3 regions of the Photobacterium sp. GB-72 genome follow, and region 3 is predicted to be linked to each of the others. Evidence: riboswitches for the same ligand, from Rfam matches in the RefSeq annotation. Region 3 holds a riboswitch; each other region holds the start of a gene.
The links. Region 3 has a riboswitch for lysine ahead of C9J40_RS02025 (Na+/H+ antiporter NhaC family protein). Riboswitches for the same ligand answer to the same signal wherever they lie in the genome.
Positions count from the first base shown of each region.

Region 1: linked by a shared signal. The riboswitch ahead of lysC (lysine-sensitive aspartokinase 3) and the one ahead of C9J40_RS02025 (Na+/H+ antiporter NhaC family protein) in region 3 are both predicted to bind lysine.
Region 2: linked by a shared signal. The riboswitch ahead of C9J40_RS11545 (Na+/H+ antiporter NhaC family protein) and the one ahead of C9J40_RS02025 (Na+/H+ antiporter NhaC family protein) in region 3 are both predicted to bind lysine.

Region 1 is NZ_PYNV01000004.1:4,322-10,416, forward strand. Features, by position in the region: gene metH (methionine synthase) at 1-2,370, shown strand, start outside; gene lysC (lysine-sensitive aspartokinase 3) at 2,450-3,820, opposite strand; lysine riboswitch at 3,922-4,106, opposite strand; gene C9J40_RS06670 (alanine--glyoxylate aminotransferase family protein) at 4,345-5,463, shown strand; gene C9J40_RS06675 (PglL family O-oligosaccharyltransferase) at 5,517-6,095, opposite strand, start outside.
Region 2 is NZ_PYNV01000009.1:38,255-44,349, forward strand. Features, by position in the region: gene C9J40_RS11535 (Qnr family pentapeptide repeat protein) at 1-186, shown strand, start outside; gene C9J40_RS11540 (VOC family protein) at 246-686, opposite strand; gene C9J40_RS11545 (Na+/H+ antiporter NhaC family protein) at 805-2,385, opposite strand; lysine riboswitch at 2,471-2,644, opposite strand; gene ccoP (cytochrome-c oxidase, cbb3-type subunit III) at 2,781-4,979, opposite strand; gene ccoO (cytochrome-c oxidase, cbb3-type subunit II) at 4,976-5,584, opposite strand; gene ccoN (cytochrome-c oxidase, cbb3-type subunit I) at 5,577-6,095, opposite strand, start outside.
Region 3 is NZ_PYNV01000001.1:468,102-474,196, reverse strand. Features, by position in the region: gene minC (septum site-determining protein MinC) at 7-711, opposite strand; gene C9J40_RS02040 (YcgL domain-containing protein) at 933-1,211, shown strand; gene C9J40_RS02035 (lytic transglycosylase domain-containing protein) at 1,219-2,187, shown strand; gene C9J40_RS02030 (H-NS family nucleoid-associated regulatory protein) at 2,422-2,817, opposite strand; lysine riboswitch at 3,179-3,359, shown strand; gene C9J40_RS02025 (Na+/H+ antiporter NhaC family protein) at 3,446-5,044, shown strand; gene C9J40_RS02020 (thymidine kinase) at 5,207-5,785, shown strand; gene hisIE (bifunctional phosphoribosyl-AMP cyclohydrolase/phosphoribosyl-ATP diphosphatase HisIE) at 5,893-6,095, opposite strand, start outside.

The DNA of each region.
Region 1 (6,095 bases), on a different contig from region 3:
GATTCTTCTAAATGGGAAGTGTTAGAAGCAGGGCTTAAATGTGTACAAGGAAAGCCTGTTGTTAACTCTATCTCGATGAAGGAAGGTAAAGAAAACTTTATCACTCAAGCGAAATTACTTCGTCGTTATGGTGCAGCGATTATCGTAATGGCATTTGATGAAGTTGGTCAGGCGGATACTCGCGAACGTAAAATTGAAATTTGTACTAATGCTTATCGTGTGTTGGTTGATGAAGTCGGCTTTCCACCTGAAGATATTATTTTTGATCCTAATATTTTTGCTGTTGCGACAGGTATTGAAGAGCACAACAATTACGCCGTTGATTTTATTGAAGCGGTAGGGGATATCAAACGCACGCTGCCGTATGCCATGGTATCAGGCGGGGTGTCGAATGTTTCGTTCTCTTTCCGTGGTAACAATGCGGTACGTGAGGCTATTCACGCTGTTTTCCTGTATTACTGCTTTAAAAACGGTATGGACATGGGAATTGTTAACGCAGGTCAGCTTGCAATTTATGATGATCTGCCTGATGAATTACGCGATGCGGTTGAAGACGTTGTGCTTAATCGCCGTGATGATAGTACAGAGCGCTTATTAGACATTGCCGCTAAATACCGAGATAGCGGTAATGTTGAAGAAGATCGCAGCGCTGCAGAATGGCGCGGATGGCCAGTTGAAAAGCGTTTAGAGCATGCGCTAGTTAAAGGTATAACCGAATTTATTGTTGAAGATACTGAAGAATCTCGTCAGAAAGCCAGTAAACCACTCGAAGTGATCGAAGGGCCATTAATGGCTGGGATGAACGTTGTTGGTGATCTATTTGGTGAAGGTAAGATGTTCTTACCGCAAGTCGTAAAATCGGCTCGAGTCATGAAGCAAGCTGTTGCCTATTTAGAGCCGTATATTGATGCTGAAAAGCAGGCTGGACAAACCAACGGTAAAATACTTCTAGCAACCGTTAAAGGCGATGTTCACGATATTGGTAAGAATATAGTCGGCGTTGTACTGCAATGTAATAACTACGAGATTATCGATCTTGGAGTGATGGTGTCATGCGATAAAATTCTAAAAGTCGCCAAAGAAGAAAACGTCGATATTATTGGCTTGTCGGGTTTGATCACGCCATCGCTTGATGAAATGGTCCATGTTGCCAAAGAAATGGAGCGACAAGGATTTGATATCCCTTTGCTTATCGGTGGTGCAACAACTTCTAAAGCCCACACGGCGGTTAAGATTGAGCAAAACTACAATCAGCCAGTAGTGTATGTATCTAATGCATCACGCGCAGTAGGTGTTTGTTCTGCGTTATTGTCTGATGAACAAAAGCCAGCGTTTGTTGAGCGTTTAAACCAAGAGTACGATGTGGTACGTGAGCAACATGCGCGTAAGAAACCACGTACCGCACCTATTTCGTTAGAAGAAGCACGTGCTAATGCGGTTAATATTGATTGGCAAAATTATACGCCGCCAGTACCGAAAAAAGCCGGTGTTCACACCTTCACTGATTTCCCTGTAGCTGAAATTCGTAAGTATATCGATTGGACGCCATTTTTCATGACGTGGTCATTAAGTGGTAAATACCCAACGATTCTTCGTCATGAAGTTGTGGGTGAAGAAGCGACTAAGTTGTTTAATGATGCTAATAAAATCTTAGATGAGATCGAGAAAACAGGCATGATTAAAGCTAACGGTGTGTGTGGTTTATTCCCTGCCAATAATGTCGGTGATGATATTGAAGTGTACACAGACGATAGCCGAACTGATGTTTTAACTGTGCTGCATGGTTTACGTCAGCAAACCAAAAAGCCGAAAGGTCCTAACTATTGTTTATCTGACTATATTGCGCCTAAAGAGAGCGGCAAGGCTGATTGGATTGGCGCTTTTGCGGTAACAGGTGGGATTGGTGAATATGACATTGCTGAGCAATTTAAAGCAAAAGGTGATGATTACAATGCCATTATGGTACAGGCTGTTGCGGATCGATTAGCGGAAGCCTTTGCTGAATGTATGCATGAAATGGTACGTAAAGATATTTGGGGTTATGCAGCTGATGAAAATCTGAATAATGACGATTTGATCCGAGAAAAGTATCAAGGTATTCGTCCTGCACCTGGTTACGCCGCATGTCCTGAGCATACCGAAAAAGGTGCTATTTGGCAGTTACTTGATGCTGAGAAAAATACTGGCATGGTACTAACGGAAAGTTACGCAATGTGGCCTGGTGCTGCCGTTTCGGGATGGTATTTCTCACATCCTGATTCTCGTTACTTTGCGGTTGCTCAGATCCAGCAAGATCAGTTAGAAAGTTATGCTGATCGCAAAGGTTGGGATTTGATCGAAGCTGAGAAATGGTTAGGCCCAAATCTTTAATGCTTAATCAATCGTTAAAAAAGGCGCTCAATGCGCCTTTTTGTTTATCGGAACTTTATTTGGGTTAGTTAGAAAGAGCTTATTCCAACAAAGATGCGTGCAGTGTGCGAACCACGTCTTTAGCTTCATCTTCATTAATTAAGAAACATAAATTATGTGGGCTAGCACCGTAGCAAATCATACGAAGGTTATGATCTTCTAGCGCGCCAAAGATATCTTTTGCTGAGCCTTTCGTATCACTCATTTGGTTACCGATAAGTGCAACCAGTGATAGCCCTTGCTCGACGTCAACCACACATAATTGGCTTAATTCTTCAACGACTTGAAGCGGAAGCGTTGGCGCACCGCCACCCGTATCAGTTTGATCTAAGGTCAGTGAAACGCTGACCTCTGAGGTTGTGATGAGATCAACTGAGATTTTATGTTCAGCCAAGATACGAAAGACTTCGGCTAAAAAGCCATAAGCATGGAACATATTTAAGCTCGTGAGTGTCACCATGGTTTGGTTGGCACGTAATGCGAGTGCTCTAAATAGTGGCGCTTCTTCAACGGATTGTCGGATCCAAGTACCGCCTTGCTCCGGTGCTTTTGATGAACCAACAAATACAGGGATCTGTTGACGAACAGCTGGTACTAGAGTTGATGGGTGTAAAATTTTAGCACCAAAGTTTGCCATTTCAGAAGCTTCACTAAAACTGATCTCTTTGATCGGTTTAGCGGCTGATGTAATACGTGGATCGGTAGTGTATAAACCCGGTACGTCCGTCCAAATCTCTAATGTGCTAGCATTTACGGCTTCTGCGATTAAAGCGGCACTATAGTCACTTCCCCCACGACCAAGTGTTGTCGTAACACCCTGGCTGTTTGATCCAATAAAGCCCTGTGATACCACGATATTATTGTCTAATAGTGGTAATAATTGCTCAGTCGCTAATTGCTTAATTGTTTCTGGCTGTGGGATCGCTTTACCAAATTGATCATCAGTACGCATGATGGAACGAATATCTACACGTACAGCTGGGGCGTTTAGCTCGACTAATATTTGACTAAAAAGATGGGTTGAAAGCAGCTCGCCATGGCTAACAATTTGATCGGTCAATTGTGCAGAGGTTGTTGATGCCGCATGTTCAGCTAAGGTTGCGATGTTATCAAGTAGGCCGTAAATAGCGTCTTGAATATTTTCTGGGTGCTGAAGTTGATCAAGAACATCTTGGTGGGTTTGGGTCAGTGTCTGAATGCGCTGTTGGCGGGTCGTTGAATCGCTCACGCCATTGGCAAGTTCTACCAGAATATTCGTGACACCAGAGCAGGCGCTGATTAACACAATTTTAGTGTCTGGATTAGCAATAACAATGGCAGCACTTCGGCTCATTGCGGTGTAATCAGCAACACTGGTACCGCCAAATTTTGCGACAGTGAGTGAATCTGAATGTGTTGCAGCCTTGTCCATAATTAATTTCTCCCTAAATAGTAAACACATCACAAGGTAGGCTATTTTTTCGGGAGTATTCCCGACATCCTGTCAGGAGAGCATAAGAGGTGAATAGTCACTCACCCAGAAGCTCCCCACCAATGTCAATCATTGACCTTGGTGACAGCTAGAAGGATTCAACCTTCATAGCCGATATAACTCATCCCCTAATCAGTTATACCTCGGCGTTACTCTCCCTCTCATAATGGCGATTGGATGGGGTCCTGTCATTATGATACCTAGGTAACGCTCCTCTTCCGTTTTAAGTCGTACTGTTTGAATAATAAGTGCTTGAATAAAATATCATCTTATTGAATAAGATTCATCACCCTGTTGTCAAATGGAATATGACAATTTATTTACATATGATATTTCGTCAATGTGTGTCATGGGATCGGTATAGGTCGCTTGCACCAATGAAAGGGCTCTAATACTCTAAAATAGATAGCAACGCGTTCCACATAAAAATATCGACAGGGACAATGACTTTACGGAGCAAAAGAATGACAATTACCAGCTTTATCCCACCGCATCGAACCCTCATGGGGCCGGGACCATCAGATATTTATCCGCAAGTATTACAAGCGCTTAGTCGTCCTACGGTAGGGCACCTTGATCCATTATTTATCGGTATGATGGATGAATTAAAACAATTGTTGCAATATGCCTTTCAAACCCAAAATGCCTTTACTATCGCTGTTTCAGCGCCAGGTAGTGCAGGAATGGAAGCCTGCTTTGTTAATCTCGTTGAAGCTGGGGATAAAGTACTAGTTTGCCGTAATGGCGTTTTCGGGGAACGGATGCGGGAAAATGTCGAGCGTTGTGGTGGTGTTGCTATCGTTGTGGATAACGAATGGGGGGCGGCGGTTGATCCTGATTTAGTGGATCAAGCGTTACAAAACGATCCTGAAATTAAAATTGTTGCTTTTGTACATGCCGAAACCTCAACCGGCGCATTGAGTGATGCGAAAACATTGGCGGAAATTGCCCGTAAACATGATTGCTTAACGATTGTTGATGCGGTGACATCACTTGGTGGTGTTCCTTTGCTGGTGGACGAGTGGCAATTAGATGCGGTTTATTCAGGTAGCCAAAAGTGTTTGTCCTGCACGCCGGGGTTATCGCCATTAACGTTTTCTCAAAAGGCGATTGATAAGATCCAACGACGTAAAACCAAAGTACAAAGCTGGTTTTTAGATCAAAGTTTGGTGCTAGGTTATTGGAGTGGTGAAGGTAAGCGTTGCTATCACCATACTGCACCTGTAAACAGTTTATATGCGTTGCATGAAGCCTTGGTATTATTGCAAAACGAAGGGTTAGAAAATGCATGGCAGCGCCATCGAAATGTCCATGAAGAGCTTAAAGCAGGGCTTGAAAAGCTTGGGATCCAATTTGTGGTAGAAGAAATGTCACGTTTGCCCCAACTCAATGTGGTTTATATCCCTGAAGGCGTTGATGATGCTGAGGTACGTAATGAGTTGCTGCAACGTTACAACTTGGAAATCGGAGCAGGTTTAGGTGCGTTGGCAGGTAAAGCGTGGCGTATCGGTTTGATGGGCTATGGTGCGAGAAGTGAAAATGTTGCGCTGTGCTTAAAAGCGCTAGAAACCACATTGAAGTAATTTATTGATGAGTAAATAAAAATGGCTACCAATTGGGTAGCCATTTTTTATAGTTATTTAGCAGCAGACGTTGCCTTTGCTTCGCTGTTTTGCTGCTCAAAATTTAAAGATGGGAATAAGAACAGCGCTTCATCTCTGATTTGTGATGCTTGCTCTTTATTGCCGAGGGCATCGTAAGCAAGGATCAGGTTTTGATACAGCGCTGGTCGCGGCCACGTTTTCGCTTTCTCGGTTGCCCATTGAATATAGTCTTCAATTAGTGCTGGCTTATTACTGCTAATTCCGAGTTGCAGTTGGGTCAGTTGTAAATCCCAATCAAAACGGTTTTTCCACGACCATGGATTATTCACCTTAAGTAAGTATTCAATATTTACTGGTCGAGTGGTTTCAAATTTAGTTAACTGCCAACCTGAATACAGGGTCGTTATCATAAAGCTAGAGATAAAAATTGGTACAATAAGTGCGAAAACTTTCAGCCCTAGTACGTAGCTTAATGATTGGCGATGATATTTGGTGGTGAGGTTATCTACCCAAAATATCAGTATGATAAAGATCAGCCAATGGACTAATGAATGGTAGAAAGGATACTCAAGTTGGGTATGCAGAACGATAGGGAAAAACAATCCGATTAA
Region 2 (6,095 bases), on a different contig from region 3:
GGATCTGACTTAAGTCGCGGTGAGTTTTCCTCTGAACAGTGGGGTCAATGCGTTGTAGAAGACGCAGATCTTTGTCATGTGGATTTAGAGGGGGTTGATATTCGACGTGTGAATTTGAACGGTGTAAAAATTTGCGACTGGCAACAAGAGCAATTACTAAGTCAACTTGGCATTATTGTGCTTTAAAGGCTCTATAACTGTCGGTATTATCGAATAAAATAATACCGACAAACAAAAGCTATTTCTTACCATTCACCTTGGTTTTGCATCGAAGCCCAAGGTTCAGCGGGTTCTAGTGCGTCACCTTTTTGTAGCAGTTCAATCGAAATGCCATCAGGTGAACGAACAAATGCCATATGTCCATCACGGGGTGGGCGATTAATGACAACACCATTATTTTGTAAATGAGCACATAAATCGTAAATATTATCGACGGCAAAAGCGAGGTGACCAAAATTACGGCCACCAGTGTACGATTCTGGATCCCAGTTATAAGTTAGTTCTAATAAAGGCGATTGTGTTTCTTTTGCCGTTTCTGCCTGATTAGGTGCAGCTAAAAATACGAGAGTAAAACGTCCACGTTCGCTTTCTTTTCGTCGAATTTCTACCAAACCAAGCTTGTTACAGTAAAAATCCAGTGAAGCATCTAAGTTGCTCACTCGTACCATGGTATGTAAGTATTCCATTCTATTTCCTAGCTTTTATACAAAAAAATCCCCGTTGTCTAATACTTAGCATAAAGCAAATGCGTATTAAAACGAACGGGGATTATTAGATTTTATGATCTAATATTAATGTATTTATTTATGCTGTTACCGCTTGCAGTTGTTTCTTATGACGACGTAGGTGAATCGTACAACATGCAAGGAACCAAACAGAGCTTACTGCAATACCCGCAATTGTTGAAGATAAGATACCCATTGCCAAATAACCTAATAGTGCGCCAAAAGCGACAGTAATAGCATAAGGAAGCTGAGTCATAACGTGATCCATATGGTGACTACCTGCACCTGTTGCAGACAAGATACTTGTGCTTGAAATAGGTGAGCTGTGATCACCAAATACCGAACCTGCAAGTACTGCAGATAACATCGGCATTAATAGGTGAGCATCACTTGCTACCGCCATATCACCAGCAAGTGGCAACATAATACCGAACGTGCCCCAGCTTGTACCTGTCGCAAATGACATTGCACATGAAAGGATGAAGACTAATGCTGGTAGTAATTCCGTTGGGAACCCCCCTTTTGTTAAAGAGGCTAGGTATTGGCCTGTAGACATATCACTCACAACAGTACCGATCGTCCATGCAAAAAGTAGAATAATGATTGCAGGGATCATCGCTTGTACACCTTGAGGTGCCGCAGTTAACCAAGTCTTACGTGGCAGCTTTAAACGTAAAGCTAGAAGAATAGAAACAGCTAGGCTACATAAAGATGCATTAACCAATGAAGCACCTAGATCGGTATGCTCTAAAGAAGCAATTAAGCTAAAAGCCTCGCCTTTTGCGCTTAATACTTCAGCACCACTGATGATCATAAAGATAACGCTTGAGACTGTCAGTGTCAGAATAGGCAATACCATATCAATCATAGTACCTTGGCCTTCAGACTCAGTCGTGATCTCTAAACCTTTAGGGTGGCCTTTAGATTCATCCCATAGCTTACCTTCTTCTGCCCATGCTTCGTGTTGACGCATTGGACCAATGTTAAGTTGGAAGAAAATAACAACGATAACCATTAATAGCGTAAACACGGCGTATAAGTTCATTGGGATCATTTGAACAAACAATGAAATAGCACTGATATCGGTAATATGGTTTGTTACTAAAATACCGCTAAGAATAGCAATAATGTAAGCACCCCAAGAAGAAATTGGCGTGATAACACAAACAGGTGCAGCCGTTGAATCAAGTAAATAAGCAAGCTTTGCACGTGAGATATTGAAGCGATCTGTTACTGGGCGACAAATAGGCCCCACAGATAAGCTATGGAAAAAGTCATCAATAAAGAAAGCAAAAACCATTAAACCCGTTAGCATATTTGCGCTACGGCGATCTTTACAGCGACGAACACCCCATTCAGCAAATGCTTTAGTGGCACCTGTTGCCGTCATTAAGCTGATCAAACCACCGAGCAAAAGCATAAAGATGATCATATTAACGTTACCGCTATTTACAGCACCGTCTGCCCAAACAAGGCCTACAACTTTATTTACGATATATTGAAGCGCCGCTAAAGGGCTGTAATCATTAAGAAGGATTGCGCCTGCAACAATACCAAGGCCAAGTGATAACAATACACGTCGTGTAGTGATTGCTAAAACAACCGCCAGTAAGGGTGGTACAACAGATAGCAGGGAGTCAGAATATTGAACTAGATTCATGGATCTCTTAAACACCTATATTAGGTGGAGATCTACCGAAAGGATAGAGAAACAGATTTCAGGAGAAAAAATACTTCTTCGTATCCCTTAGGGTAGCGCTCCATAGACAAAATAACTATGGCAGTTCTGCACTTATTTAATGCAGACCCAGCGATTGTTGACGACACAACAAACACTTCGGCGCCGACTCCTTTCCCCAGACTTCAAAGGTGTCACCCTCCATCCGGATACTTTTAGGCAGCGCGCCTCTACTCAAAGGATTGAAATTTGATGATACCTATTAATTTTGCTTAGGCAATAAAAAGCAGACAGAAAATGCATATTAATTGTAAATATTGTTACTGTTGATGGCATGTTAACCAATTAGTAGCGATATATTCCATTTAGATAATCGCTCATTCTGTTATGCTATTGGGCTGATTTTGTTCTGGTGTTGTCATGGAGTGTATATTCCCAGCATAGCCACCTTTAATTAAATCTTTTCTTACCTCTGCTACTTCTTGTGGTGTAACAGGTACAGTTCTATCACCTAACTTATCGCGGACAAAGCTAATTAATTTCGCAAGGTTGGCATCACTGAGCACCGAGTTAAAGCTACTCATAGGCATAAAGTTACTGTCTTGTTCCATGAAGTTTGGCGATAAACCACGAATGGTAACGGCAATCGTATCGTAAGGATCACTGTGCATAATTATCCCGTTGTTAAGCAGCGTAGGGGCGATCCCTTTCCTACCTTTACCGTCTTTACCATGGCATGCACCACAGGTTTGCACATACACACCATATAGTTTGGCTTCGTTTTCAGGATCGTTGCTACTTAACGGTTTTAGCTCAACGGTTTGAATATCAACATTGGCTGGCACCAAGTCACCAAAGCCTGGTGGGTTAAGCTGAGGAACCGAGCTATCTAACTCGTTATATTTATCGCCAGTGATCAAGTATTCCGCAATGGCTGCGACGTCTTGTTCTGTCAAGAAACGGGTACTGTTTTGTACCACTTCCGCCATACCACCAAATGCGGTTCCTTTATCTGAATGACCCGTTTTTAAAAAGTCGGTTAGTGTTTTTACATCCCAACGATCTTGATATAGCTCTGTTGCGGTAATATTTGGGGCTTTCCAGCCATCAATCAAATTACCTTGGAATAGCTCTTTTTCTATCAAGGCTTGTGCAACGTTACGTGGAGTATGACATTCCGAACAATGGCCTAACCCCATGGTTAAATATTTACCCCGTTTCCATTGTTCGGTGGCATCTGCTGGGTATTGCAAAGGGTCGGTATTAAGAAAGGCAATATTCCAACCAAGTAGTCCTAACCGGATATTACTTGGGAACATCATCTTGTTTTCTTCATTACGAGTATTCACAAAATTAAGCGATTGCATGTAAGCCCAAAGTGCTTGGGTGTCTTCATCTGTCACATATTGATAAGACGAGTAGGGCATCGCTGGATATAGGTAGCCATGTTTGCCTTTACCTTTATGTAGCGCATCATAAAATTCATCGTAGGTGTAATCCCCAATACCATAGGTTGGATGTGCTGAAATATTGGTAGAATAAAGCGTGCCAAATGGCGTTAAAAATCCTAAACCGCCACCAAATGGTTCGCCACCTTCACCAGTGTGACAAGCAATACAATCTCCTGCATAAGCAAGGTATTGCCCTTTACTAACCATATCCGGATCAAGTGCTGCGAGTTTCTCGTTTTGTCTATTTCCTTGGTGGCGAATATAAGCCCCTAATGCTTGAATTTCGCTATCGCTGAGTTGCTCTTCAAAAGCAGGCATGAGATTGTTCAAGCCATATTTTACCGTTGAAATAATACCTTCAACGCTGCCATCGTGAAGCCAGATATTATCGGTTAGATTTGGCGCACCAATCGCAGTATTACCTTTTGCATTACTGCCATGACAAGCCGTACAGTTAGCATCAAATACGGTTTTACCGAGTTCAAGCTTGACCGCTGGCTCTGAGATAATGCGATTTTTTTCAAGTGAAGCGACATAATATGAAACATTCTCAATTTCTTCTTCAGTCAGAATATCTTTCCAACCAGCCATGACTCCGTTACGACCTTTAACAATCGAATGATGGATCGCCTCATCACTACCACCATAAAGCCAAACGGTATCACTTAAATTAGGGAAATGAAGCTGACCTTGTGCTTGATTTAAATGACAAGCCGCACAATGGGTTTGAAATAAAGCACGCCCAGCGACCACAATTTCAGGCGAGGTACTTAATGCTTGAAATGATGTATCACTATTAGGTACTTGGCTAATTTGTTTGGCTAATGAAGTAGTAGAGGTTGAAGCCGCTTCACTACTTGATTGCCACTTCATGAGTCCTTGCCAGTTTCCCATGCCAGGATAGAGCACCAAAAAAACGGCAGCGATAATGAAAGCGAGAAGATAAGAAAGAAGTAAAAGGTTTGGTACGGCGGCATCGTTTTCATCGATACCATCAAAGCTATCGACGGTTCGATTAGCGTTGGCTGCACTGTTTTTCTTCCAGTAGTACGCAACAACGACGATCATAATTGCGAGAAAAATAAGGGTTAGGATAATGACCCAACCACTCCAAAAAGTACTCATGGTCGTACTCCTTGATCTTGTCCCAGACTTTGTAGATAGGCGATTAATGCCTGTGCCTTGGTTTTACCTTTTACTTCTAATCGTGCCTGTTTAATTTCCTTATCAGTGTAAGGAACACCAAGCGTACGTAATGCAATTAGTTTTGCATCAATATCTTCACCATCAAGTACTTGTTCAAAGAGCCAAGGATAAGAGGGCATAATCGAAGTTGGTACAACATCACGAGGGTTTCTTAGGTGAATGATGTGCCATTGATCAGAATATTTTCGACCTAAATTAGTGAGATCAGGTCCAGTACGTTTTGAACCCCATAAATTGGGATGTTCATAAATATCATCACTTTCTCGGCTATATCGTCCATAACGTTTAATTTCTGCATTTAATGGACGTACCATCATGGTATGACAAGTATGGCAACCTTCACTGATATAAATATCACGCCCAGCAACTTCTAATGCGGTTAATGGTTTCGCGCTTGATTCAGCAATTAACTTATCTTGGTAAAAAAAAGCAGGAAGTACCCATACTAAGAATGAAAAGGCAGCAACCAAAGTTGTTGCAACAATAAGGATCACTACAGATGAGGTAAAATCTTTATTAATCATGAGTATCTACCTTTTCTGTTGCTGCATTTTGATGCTTAACTGATCTAGGTTTTGGCTGTTTTAGCGTTCTGTATAGGTTATAAATCATTAAAATTATACCTAACACAAACAACGCACCACCGATAAAGCGAACTAACATCCACGGTGCACTGAAGTTCATCGCTTCGACAAAACTATAGCTAAGAGAGCCATTAGCATCTTCTTTTAGCCACATATAGCCTTGTCCAATTCCAGCTATCCACAGTGCAACGGCATAAAGTACTATCCCAATATGCGCAAACCAGAAATGCCATTTAACTAAACGATTTGACCACAATTGCTCGTGACCATATAAACGAGGAATAAAGTAATAAAATACGGCAATGGCAGACATGCCAACCCAACCTAGGGCTCCTGAATGCACATGACCGATGATCCAATCGGTATTATGTGCAATCATATTAAACCAACGAATGGCTAATAATGGCCCTTCAAAAGTCGCTAGCGCGTAGTAAACAATGGCAGAGAAGAA
Region 3 (6,095 bases):
AAACTTTTATAAAGCAAGGTGCTCGATGCTAAGCGTATTATCAGTAATTGAAATTACAACACCCTTGCCCCAGAACTCATCCTGAATGTTATCACTTAGCCAGTAGTTTCCTGCAACTGAAATTAGTTCAGATTGCAAGTTCTGACAGAAAATTGTCGCTTCTAGGTCTCCGTTGGCTCCAGCTAATGCTCGACCACGTAACGTACCGTAAATATGAATGCAACCATCAGCAATAATTTCAGCGCCCGCACTCACATGGTTGAGAATGACAAGGTCACGATTTTTAGCATAAATCTGTTGACCAGAACGAACAGGAGTGCGAATGATAAGTGCGGACTCTCGGCCTTGAACTGGCTGAGAAGATGGCTCAGCCTCAGTAGATTCTACTGTTGTTTTTTCTTTCACCGTGCGTGCGGCATTCATAATAGCAAATCCAGCAGATTTTGCTTGATTTTGTAACGCTTGTTCTTTACAACCGCTGATACCTACAGGGATCATGCCCGCGTCGACAATTGCTCGTTTTAATTGCTCAAAATTAATATCTTTGCCTGCATTAGAGATATCGATAACAACGGGAGCTGATGCAAAGAAATTAGGTGCGAGTTCAATTTTTTCTTTTAGGTGATCGGTCGCTTTTTTGATATCACCATCAATTAAATGAAGCGCAGAGAGCGTAAATGAGCTCCCTTTAAGTTCAGTCGTCTTGGTCATGGTATTTATTATGGTTAATGTTTAAATTAACCATTCTTGTTGATTATCACAAAGGTACTAGCATGGTATATTCCCGAGCAGTTAGGGGCAAGTTATCCTTGCTTTGACATGGGAAATTCAGACAAAAGTCTCATCCTGTAGGGGGAAAAATAAACCAACGGGGAATGATACGTTAAAATAGCTGTCTGAAAGAATAAGCTTTAACAAATAGGTGAATTGAAATGTTGTGTGCAATCTATAAAAGCTTAAAAAAAGATAACACATATTTATATGTAAATAAGAAAGATGATTTCTCCGATGTGCCTGAAGTATTAATGAATACATTTGGTAAACCGCAATTTGTTATGGTGATAAAGTTAGAAGGAAGAAAGTTAGCCTTGGCCGATGTTGAAAAAGTAAAAGAAGCATTAAAGACCGTTGGTTTCTATCTTCAAGTTCCACCGCCAGTAACAAATTTATTGGATCAATATAAAGCCGAGAAAGCCGGCAGAGCTAATTAAGGTTATTATGCATAAGCGTTTTATATCGGCCGTTGTGGCCTTAGGACTAGGGATTTCCTCAACAGCTTTTGCTGCTGATGAAGGGTTTAACGCATATATAAATAAATTAAAAGCAGAAGCGCGTAGTAATGGTATTTCTGAGCCTATTCTCGATTCAGCTTTTAAAGGCATTACATTTACTCATCGTGCAGTAAAAGCAGATAAAAACCAACCTGAGAAAAAGTTAACATTAGATCAATATATTCCACGCGCTGTACCTGACTGGAAAGTAAAACAAGCACGTCGTTTATATCAAGAGAATAAAACAACATTAGATCGGATAGGTAAAGAATACGGCGTACAACCACGTTTTATTGTTGCGTTGTGGGGGGTTGAAAGTAACTTTGGTAAATTACAAGGTAATTACCATGTTGTTGAAGCATTAACCACGTTGGCTTATGAAGGTCGTCGTGAAGCATTATTTCGTAAACAAGTGATGGCGGCATTACAAATCCTTCAAGAAGGACATATTACGATTGATGAGATGAAAGGATCATGGGCAGGGGCGATGGGTCAATGCCAATTTATGCCAACATCTTATTTAACCTTTGCGGTTGATGGTAATAATGATGGTAAAGCTGATATTTGGAATACTAAAGCGGATGTTTTTGCATCTGCAGCGAATTACCTAAAAAAATCAGGTTGGAATGATAAATATACTTGGGGACGTCAAGTTAAGATCCCATCATCATTATCGCCCGATTTAAAAGGTACGGGTGTAGAAAAAACCAAAACACTAGCACAATGGCAAACACTCGGTGTTCGTACTATGAGTGGTGGGAATTTACCCAAAGAAGACATTGATGCATGGTTAATTCAACCTGATGACGAACATGGGCGTGCTTACCTTGTTTATGGTAATTACCAAACATTAATGAAATGGAATCGTTCTCATTATTTTGCTTTAGCTGTCAGCCATCTTGCTGATCGTATCTAATAGCTATAACCAATAATAAAAGGTTATCTGTATTGAAAGTCAGGCACTACTGCCTGACTTTTTATTTTGATATGTGTTTTCTATATTTAAAAGCGAATAAATATTTGCCTAGACATATCTTTAAGCAATTCGAAAACAGCGTTGTTTAGATTGATGTCTATAATTCTTGGTTCATGACAGTATAAAAAAAGCCCAACTAAGTTGAGCTTTCTAAATATATGGTAGGAAATGAAATTAGATTTCAAATTCTTCTAAAGATTTACCATTTTCAAGTGCTTGCTTAAGCGCGCTTGGTGTACGGCCTTGGCCTGTCCACGTTTTTTCTTCACCGTTTTCATCGATGAATTTATATTTAGCTGGACGTGCAGCACGTTTTGCTTTTGGTGCTTTTGAAAGGCTTGCTAACAATTCTTCAGGGTCGATACCATCAGCTAATAGCATTTCACGGTATTGAGCTAGTTTTTCATTACGCTCATTTTCTTTTGCTTGTTCTTCTTCTTCAGCTTCAGCACGTTCTTGAACAACGGTAGTTAATTTCTCTAAAGCTTCTTCTAGTTGCTCTAAAGTATATTCACGAGAAAGTGCACGAAGACTACGAAGGTTTAAAAGTGCTTTCATTGCATCAGACATTTTTATATTTCCTGTTATTTTTAACTAACTGTAAATAATAATAGCAGTGTCGAATCATTTATTACAATAGTAATGCTTTTATTCATTATGTCAAAACACTTTAAACATTCTTTATTGTTAATTGTTAATAATAGCGATATTCGTATTTTTATAAAAATACGAATATCGGATTTATGCTTAATAGATGTTTAAATGGTTACAAAATGAAACATATCTGCTCGTAGGTTCATAATATTTAATGAGTGAAGCTATACTTAGATAAGATTATATTTATAAAGCAATGTTATTTTTTCTGTTGTTAAATGTTTCATGTGATGTTGTTGCAAATAATGAAACATTACGTAGAATAATCGCAACCTTGATGTAAGGTAGAGGCGCGTTATCTAATAGTAATTAACAAGAGGGTGAAACCAATGACGGTTAATGAAAGGAGCTAATGCCGAAGTAAGAGTGACGTCAAATCCTTTTTCTGGGGTTGTATTGAATAAGTGCAACACTGCCATAGTATATAATCATATTCACTATGGAGCGCTACTGTGAAAAGAGAAGAGCCAAGACGTTCTTCAAATATGGTTAACCGCCATGTTATCCAGTAGATCTCCAACCTAATTCGGTTGTCTTTGAGATCATGAATTTAGTAGATTACTCCCATTCATTAGTATCCATTATTCCTCCTATTGTTGCGTTAGGGTTAGCGATACTTTCTCGGCGTGTGTTAGTTTCTCTTGGTGCGGGTATCGTATTAGGAGCACTTTACTTAAATGACTTTTCATTTAACCATTCAGCTTCTTATTTAGGAGGCACTATACAAAACTTATTCATATCTGATGGTGGTATTAATACCTGGAATATGAGTATTGTTTTATTCCTCATTATATTAGGCATGACGACAGCATTGTTAACATTGTCTGGTGGTACTCGTGCATTTGCTGCATGGGCACAAACAAAAATTAAAACGAAAAGGGGCGCGAAACTGCTTGCTGCCTTTTTAGGCGTGTTTATTTTTGTTGATGATTACTTTAATAGTTTAGCGGTGGGTTCTATCGCTCGTCCTGTAACGGATCGCTATTATGTATCTCGTTCTAAATTGGCTTATATATTGGATTCAACAGCCGCTCCAATGTGCGTTCTAATGCCGGCATCGAGTTGGGGTGCGTATATAATTACGTTAATTGGCGGTATTTTAGTTACGCATGGAGTAACAGAATATACACCTTTAAGTGCCTTTTTAACGCTAGCGCCAATGAACTTCTATGCTATTTTTGCTTTAGCTATGGTTTTTGTTGTGTCTTGGTTCCAATGGGATATTGGACCAATGAAAAAACATGAGATGGCAGCAATGCATGGCCGTGGTTTTGATGAAGGCGGTGATGTTGATGAACAAGCAAAAGATTTAACTGACGAATTAGAAATTGTTGAAAGTACGAAAGGTAAAGTTGGCGATTTAATTTGGCCGATTGTTATTTTAATATTTGCCACGTTCTTTTTTATGGTTTTTACAGGCTATCAAGCATTAGCAGCAGATGGTAAATCTTTTGCTCTGCTAGGTGCGTTTGAAAATACTGATGTCGGTAAGTCACTTTGTCTTGGTGGTTTATTTGGCTTAGTTGCTGCGATTATTCCAGTCATTCGCCAGCGTATTGCATTTAATGAAGTTATTCGCACATTATGGATTGGTGCTAAATCCATGTTTGGTGCGATTTTAATTTTATTATTCGCGTGGAGTATTGGTAGCGTTATTGGTGATATGAAAACGGGTCAATATTTATCAACCCTTGTACAAGGGAATATTAACCCTATGTTATTACCGATGATCTTATTTTTATTATCAGGCGTGATGGCATTTTCTACAGGTACGTCGTGGGGCACGTTTGGCATTATGTTACCTATAGCTGGTGATTTAGCTGGGGCAACCGATATTACCTTGATGTTACCAATGCTAGCGGGAGTATTAGCAGGCTCTGTATTTGGTGATCACTGTTCACCGATTTCAGATACTACAATATTGTCTTCAACGGGGGCACGTTGCCATCATATTGATCATGTCGCAACGCAACTTCCTTACGCAGTTTCTGTCGCCTTTGTTTCTACTATTGGCTTCCTTGTGCTAGGTATGACTGATTCATTACCCGTAGCCTTCATCGCGGCTATAATTACTTTTATTATGGTTTGTGTGTTGTTTGCTTGGTTATCACGACGTACTTATGTCCCAACAGTAAAAAGCTGATTTTATCTCTGTTCTTTTAAGCCCATACACTTTTCATGAAAAAGAGTATGGGCTTTTTTGTAACTAATGTGTACTTGTTAAGTCTATCACTTTTCATTGTGAGTGAATTTCTGTAGCATCGGCGCAGTTTTTTTAAACCAATCGTATTACTAGGGAATCCTCATGGCCCAAATGTATTTCTATTACTCTGCAATGAATGCAGGGAAATCGACCACATTATTGCAATCCTCGTTTAATTATCGCGAAAGAGGAATGACCCCCGTTATTTTTACTGCTGCGATTGATGATCGCTTTGGTGTGGGTAAAGTCAGCTCTCGTATTGGTTTAGAAGAAGAGGCTGAGTTATTTAATGCAGAAGATGATTTATTCGAACGATTAAAAGCGTTATCAGATAAAGGTAAAATTGATTGCGTATTAATTGATGAATGCCAGTTCTTATCTAAAGCGCAGGTGTATCAATTAACGGAAGTGGTCGATAAACTCGATATTCCGGTTTTATGTTACGGCTTACGTACAGACTTCTTAGGTGAACTTTTTGAAGGGAGTCGTTACTTATTATCGTGGGCGGATAAGTTAGTTGAATTAAAAACAATTTGTCACTGTGGTCGCAAAGCAAACATGGTGATCCGTCAAGATGAAACCGGTCGTGCTATTGCTGATGGTGAACAAGTTGAAATTGGTGGCAACGCACGTTACGTATCAGTATGTCGATTACATTATAAAGAGGCATTAGGTCGTTAATTATTTAATGATAATAGGGATAGTCCTCTTTATCTTATCCAGGTAATTATTGCGAAACAAAAAGCCAGCTTATTTAGCTGGCTTTTTCATCGTAACTGACGATTGAATTATTTCTTATTATGACGCTCTTGCAGTTTATTCGTCACATCTGACAGTGATAAACCTTGATCTTGAAGTAGGACAAGCAGGTGATAGATCAAATCCGCTGATTCACATACTAATTCCGCTTTGTCACCCGACGTTGCCGCAAGCGCGACTTCAACACCTTCTTCGCCCACTTTTTGCGATATACGCTTGGTGCCACGGGCGT